DNA from 3 places in the Paenibacillus sp. P46E genome. Region 3 is predicted to be linked to each of the others. Evidence: riboswitches for the same ligand, from Rfam matches in the RefSeq annotation. Region 3 holds a riboswitch; each other region holds the start of a gene.
The links. Region 3 has a riboswitch for cyclic di-GMP ahead of A3849_RS32260 (choice-of-anchor A family protein). Riboswitches for the same ligand answer to the same signal wherever they lie in the genome.
Positions count from the first base shown of each region.

Region 1: another riboswitch for cyclic di-GMP. It lies ahead of A3849_RS06255 (bifunctional diguanylate cyclase/phosphodiesterase); the one in region 3 lies ahead of A3849_RS32260 (choice-of-anchor A family protein).
Region 2: another riboswitch for cyclic di-GMP. It lies ahead of A3849_RS32270 (anti-repressor SinI family protein); the one in region 3 lies ahead of A3849_RS32260 (choice-of-anchor A family protein).

Region 1 is NZ_LVYZ01000027.1:71,828-74,034, forward strand. Features, by position in the region: gene A3849_RS06250 (ABC transporter ATP-binding protein) at 1-874, shown strand, start outside; cyclic di-GMP riboswitch class I at 1,112-1,207, shown strand; gene A3849_RS06255 (bifunctional diguanylate cyclase/phosphodiesterase) at 1,279-2,207, shown strand, end outside.
Region 2 is NZ_LVYZ01000002.1:310,896-313,102, reverse strand. Features, by position in the region: gene A3849_RS02660 (2-oxoglutarate dehydrogenase E1 component) at 1-794, opposite strand, end outside; cyclic di-GMP riboswitch class I at 1,232-1,325, shown strand; gene A3849_RS32270 (anti-repressor SinI family protein) at 1,354-1,509, shown strand; gene A3849_RS02650 (helix-turn-helix domain-containing protein) at 1,605-1,937, opposite strand; gene A3849_RS02645 (TasA family protein) at 2,197-2,207, opposite strand, start outside.
Region 3 is NZ_LVYZ01000002.1:159,570-161,776, reverse strand. Features, by position in the region: gene A3849_RS02105 (ASCH domain-containing protein) at 1-75, shown strand, start outside; cyclic di-GMP riboswitch class I at 1,189-1,279, shown strand; gene A3849_RS32260 (choice-of-anchor A family protein) at 1,362-2,207, shown strand, end outside.

The DNA of each region.
Region 1 (2,207 bases), on a different contig from region 3:
TATCCCCTCAAAAATGTACCAGGGTTCGCTCCCCGTTGAAAAGCGTGCGCTATGCGTTGATGGCGATAATGATTACGAAATCGAGTTTCGAAATGTCTCCTTCAAATACCCTTCGTCAGAACAGGAGACGCTTCGTAACGTATCGCTCAAATTTAAAGTTGGCGGAAAGCTCGCGGTTGTGGGTATGAACGGAAGCGGTAAGACAACCTTCATCAAGCTGCTTTGTCGGCTATATGATCCGGCTGAAGGGGAAATTCTACTCAACGGTATTAACATTAAGAAGTATAGTCATGAAGAGTATATGTCGATTTTTTCGGTTGTTTTTCAGGATTTCAAGCTGTTTTCATTCAGTTTAGGTCAGAATGTAGCGACCAGGGTCGATTACTCTAAGGCCAAGGTTGAGGCATACCTAACGGAAGCGGGCTTCATGAAGCGGTATAGCACAATGCCGAGCGGAACTGAAACATGCTTATACAAGGACTTTGACGAAAAGGGTGTAGAAATCTCCGGTGGAGAAGCGCAATTAATTGCGCTAGCACGCGCGCTGTATAAGGATGCACCGATTATCATCCTTGATGAGCCGACTGCCGCACTCGACCCGGTAGCCGAATTTGAGATTTATTCGAAATTTAACGAGATCGTCGGCAATAAAACGGCAATTTACATCTCGCACCGTCTATCTAGCTGCCGCTTCTGCGACGATATTGCTGTATTTCACGAAGGCGAGCTAATTCAAAGAGGCAGTCATGATGCGCTAGTTTCCAACAAGAGCGGAAAGTACCATGAGCTATGGTATGCTCAAGCGCAGTATTATGAGGTAAATAATGACGTTGTGGTAGAACAGAACAGCGTATCTAAACATCTTAACATGTGACATCGGCGAATTGTGGATTTAACAAGCCACGGTTCGGCTCCATATGGAGTATTAGTGAAGACACCTTAAGGGGTGTCTTTTTAGTTTTAGTGGCTGTTTTGAATTATACGTGGCGTTGAGATGAATGGTGCCATACAGAAATGTAAAAATTGGTTGTAACACTCAGCAGTATAAATTATAATTAGTGTCAGCTTGTAGATTAATGTCGAATAATGTATTTTCTTTCAGATAATCTCAATAATAATAGGGCACACTCGTTGAAAAACGGGGTCGCAAAACTACAGGGGCTATTACATTTCCAATTTGGATATGTTATGCCAGCCAGTTACCGAAGGCAAGGAAACCTCTCCTTTTCGGGAGAGGTTTTTTGTTGCAATGGGCCTGATTCATAAGGTGGGGGAACATTGAGTATATTTAAAAAGTCGATTGTATTTATCATAGCTCTGATTATTTTTGGACTACTAGGTAATATGCTCAACCTATCCCTATTGCTGGGGGTCAATTTTATCTTCGGTAGTATATTTACTTTTTTGATATTGCGGATATATGGTCTTAAATGGGCTTTAGTGGCATCGGCTATTGTAAATGGTTACACTTTGTTTCTTTGGAATCACCCTTACGCTATGCTTGTTTTTGTGCTGGAAACTTTATTTGTCGGCGTCTTCTACAGAGGGAAAAGGATTGTTCTTATTGATAGCCTATATTGGATGATTTTAGGGATGCCTCTCATATGGGTATTCTATCGTTATGCCCTGGATATGAATTTCACCGCTTCCTTGCTGGTTGTGCTTAAGGATGCCGTGAATGGTATTTTAAATGTACTGATTTCCAGTTTAATCTTTACTTATCTGCCTCTTATTAAATGGCCATCATTCCAAAAACGCAAGATGTCGAGCTCTCTTCATGATGTGCTTTTCAACATATTTGTCACGTTTGCCTTTATAACTTTGCTTCTGGTGACGGTGATGATCGGTCATGAACAGTATCACAACATGAATGAAAAAATAAAGTCAGAGACTGAACGAGATTCCGCTATCATCCGCAATGATCTCACAGAGTGGGGAGAAGTTCATGTTGCCGCAGTGAATACTTTATCGATGGTGGCGGCTGAGAATAGGATGGAAGAGATGGATTCACTGCAGCGCCAAATGGCTTATCTACTGGCGTTATATCCGGATTTTACTACTTCATACATTGCTGATCGCAACGGAGTTACAAAGCTGTTCTCTCCATTACTAAATAACAAAGGAAATTCAACGATTGGCTTAAACTTCTCGGATCGGCCTTACTTTGAATATATGAGAGAAAAACACCAATTCGTTGTTTCCGATGT
Region 2 (2,207 bases), 150 kb from region 3:
TCATAGGGTTTCCCGAGAATATGAGCCAGCACATTCAGACGTCCGCGGTGGGCCATACCCATCAGGATATGCTCTGCACCATCATGTGCGGCGGCACGGACAATCTCGTCCAGCATGGGTACCAGCGCATCATTGCCTTCCAGGCTGAAGCGTTTCTGGCCGACAAAGGTCTTATGCAGGAAGGTCTCGAACTGCTCTACCTGAATCAGGCGGTTCAGCAGCTCCTTGCGCTCGGTATTGTTCAGCGGCGCGGGGGAGCTTGTGGACTCCGCCTGACTGTTCAGCCAGCGAAGCTCCTGTTCGTCATGCACATGTCCAAATTCATAGGCGATAGTCTGCGTATAGGCCTGGCGCATCCGGTGAACGGCATCCCATGCGGTATGAACATCCGGCGGCGCATTCTCCCAGATCAGCGAGGCAGGCAAAGCAATCAGGTCCTCGCGGGTCAAGTCATAGGTTTGGTAATCCAGCCATTTGGCCATAGGGCTGTTAACCTGCTCCAGCGGATCGATATTGGCGGCCATATGGCCATATATACGAATATTGGCGATTAGCTTGGAAGCTCGTACGGCCTTTCTCAGCCACTCGGTGTCTCCCGAAAGGGTCGGCTGCGGAGCCTGAACGGCATCCGGAGCGAGCGGAGGAGGGCCGGAAACGGTAAACAAATCGCGGTAATGATGTTCTACGGATGAAGGATCATGAACGAATTGCTCATATTTCTCTTGAATGTAGCCCAGATTGGGGCCGTGATACTTACTCCAAATGGATTCGTTATAGGGCTCTTTAACTGCCATGAATACATCCTCCTAACGGATGAACTCCACGTGCCGCATGAGGCTTGGGCGCCCAGTGGAGCTGCGATGGTTGCGGTTTCATTCCTCATCTTATTGTGCTACTTTCAAGGCGTGTAATCAATTCATACTTTCGGGGAATCCGTTCGCAAAGCGGCATGATTCAGTCCTTAAATGATGAAAAACGGATATTGGTTACCGGAAGCTGGATGTGAACAGGGTGATCCGGTAATAATTACCCAAGAATGTCCCCGAATGCATCATGAACAGATTCTAAAGTCATATCTATTGGACAAATCCCAGCAAAAAAAACTGTTCTTTTGCACTACTTGTCATAAATAATTTCCATAAATCGACACACTTTTTGTGTAAGATCTTATATAATGTTATTGCGGATAACGGTTTCATTGTTTTCTAACCAGATCCTTTCATGTAAAGGATCCAGTAAAGGGTAAACCTGCTGAAAGGCAGGGACACAAAGTCTCGGGTCTAATGTAGAAAGGCTTCAACTACTACGACGGCCGGACTGCCTGGGGACGCAAAAATTCTAGGAGGAGATATCTTGGATAAGTCCAACCAGGGGAATGACGGAGAACTGCTGATGGGTGATCTGGATCTAGAATGGGTTTATTTGCTGATATCAGCGAAGAAAGCAGGCATCGGTGCAGATGAAATCCGCCGGTTTTTAAGTGAAAAGACAACGTTGCAGGTGATGTAGGGACGTTTACTTTGCAGGAATACATACAGAAAAGGGCTCAGCGCCAGACGCTGTGCCCTTTTCTGTATCGCTGGATCCTTAGGACAACCGTCCGATTATTGATCTTTCTGTTCCAGCCGCCATTTTTGATAATCGAGGAATTCTTTGAATTCCCGTTTGCTTATACCGGAGGCCATGGCTTCCTGAACGAGACGGAACCATTCGCCATCTAGTGCGGATTCGTCAGTCTCTGAGGGCTCGCCATAGAGCAGGCTGTGGATAGACACCTGGAGCGCATCGGCGATTTTTTCAATGAATTGAATAGAGGGGTTGGATTGGATATTTCTTTCTACATTGCTTAAGTATGATTTTGCCACATCAGCCTTGTCCGCTAATTCGGATAAGGACCAGCCTTTTTCCAGACGGAGTTGGTGGATACGACTTCCCATATTATCCGGCACGATTACAACGCCCCTCCGTACTTATTGTTAAAATATAAGAATTTATCTGTTTTACGCTATAAATTATCCTTATATTTCTCGCTGAAGCGGATACCGTCCTTATAAGGACGGCGAAGCCGTTTCCACTTGTCAGTATAACAAATTTCCGTAAAATGGACAAAAATCAATCGTTACAAAGGAAAAACAGCCTATTCTGCTCCGTCTCCGGAATCAGGGTAGGCTGCTTCAGCATGCAATCCGTTATGAATTAATAATCTT
Region 3 (2,207 bases):
GCGCTTGCCCATCCGATTCCCGCAAAAGGCAGGCTGAGCTTCTGGGAACACCCTGTGCTGGAGGGAGAGCAGTGACCCGCTGGGCCTGTACAACCTTTTGGCATAATCGGAAATTTATTTAGCGGCCCAAGCCATTATTGGGTATGAACCGGCTGACTCGCGGGTAATCTTCTTATAAGGCTGTTGGTGCAGCCCAGTGAACCCCGCGTGATCATCAGGATGATAAGAAAGGGCGTATGCATAGGAAATGGGAAGTCTCCTTATTGCGTGGCTTTGTATGCTTTGTTTGTATTTTTCGTTCGAGGATAAGGCGAGCCGGAAAATTATCTTTCCCGTGGCACTGGTCGTTTTTTTCGGCACCCTGAGCTATTGGAAGCTTTTAATGTAATCTTTATGTAATTATCAGCTTGTTTTCAGGTTAAAGATATATATTGAATGTACCAGACACTCCCCAGTGTTTATAGATAGCTTATAGGGTCTTGCCAACTCCCATGGCGAGGCCCGTTTTTTATTTCGTTAGCTGACCCCGAGTATTTATATACAAGAGGAATAAATGTGATATTTTTCACAATAAAATCCGAAGAATTATTATATATTAAAATTGAAATACTAAAGATTAAAGCGTAAGGAAATAAAGCACCCCAAAGAGGAGAATGATGATGAGTCATGAAGGAAATCTCCGCCGTGGTTTAGCATTTGGTCTATTTTTGAGCATTCCGTTATGGATGTCGATGATTGGCTGGATTCAACTGCTGTAACATACCAATCAGCTATATTCGCAGTGTCTGATTACGGTAGCGCATATAGCATACATAGAGGTAGATCAAGAACTGCTTACGGTTGTTTCCGTGGCAGTTCTTTTGTTATATTGCAAATCTGTAGAATATTAGGTATATAGTTCAAAAATACTATATTTTAATATTTAAAATCTCAGATAAAATGCGGGTTTGGTACTTTTTTAGAGTAAATCTTAGATCTGACGCTGTTCGTATGCAGAGTGAAATTTTGATGCATGTAAGTTATAATCCCTTATATACAAAGGGTTTGTCCAATATCTGTATGTGCCAAGCACCTAAAAAAACCCTAAAGGAATAGATTGACAATAGGAGTATGGAGGGGGTAAACTGGAACTAGTTCAAAAGTAACAATTGTCATAGACTACATAAGAATCGCCAAATTACACACCATCATGTATAAACGCAAACTGTTCGAAAGGACAGGACGCAAAGTCAGGAATCTAATGCCCGCAAGCAGGGGCTATGATCGTCCGGCCGCCGTGAAGCTAACCCTTCGTGGCGGTTTTTTTGTTGTTATATGTTTTTGGCAAAATCATAGAATAAGTTACTAGGAGGTGCATGCGATTGAAAAAAAGAACACAGAAGGCAGCAGCTCTGATACTAGCAGGGGTGTTGGTATTGGGCAGTACAATTACCTGGGGATGGAATGTTAGTGCAGCGGCCAATATGCCGTATACCCCTACACCTGTTTTAGGCGTTGCCGGTAATTTTAACGCATTTATATTTGGGGATTTCACGCAGTCTTATGATCAGATTCATGGAAGGCTTGCGGCTGAAGGGAATATTACTTTGCAAGGATACGGTGTATCCAAGGATGCACCTGGCGGGGATGTGCTGGTTGCAGGCAAGAATCTCAGTCTGACAGACGGTACAATATATGGCGCTGCAGTATATGGCGGCAGTATAACCAACACGCGTGCAGACCTTAAGGAAACTCCCCGGAAGGGAACCCCGATTGATTTTGCAGCTGAGGAACAGTTTTTGATACAGCGTTCGGATGAATTAGCCGCTTTGCCGCAGACACAGCCTTTTGTAAAAGAATACGGGAAGATCACCATCAACGCTCCGGATTCCTATAATGTCATTCATCTGGCCGCTGCAGATTTGGCTGATGCCAATGGCTTGCAGTTCAACATAACAGGTGATGCTACCGTGGTTATTAATGTGAGCGGAAGCTCTGTGAAGATTCCTAATTTTCAATTCTGGGGAGGCAAACCCCGTAAGGTACTGTTCAATTTCTATGAAGCTGCTTCTCTGAATATTGGGAATACAACCATTGAAGGCACAATACTGGCCCCTCATGCCAGCGTCTTTTATGATCATGCAGAACTCCATGGTACTCTAATCGCCAAAGCGTTTAGTGGTTATGTGCAGATGCACCACTATCCATATGACGGGTCGGAACCACCT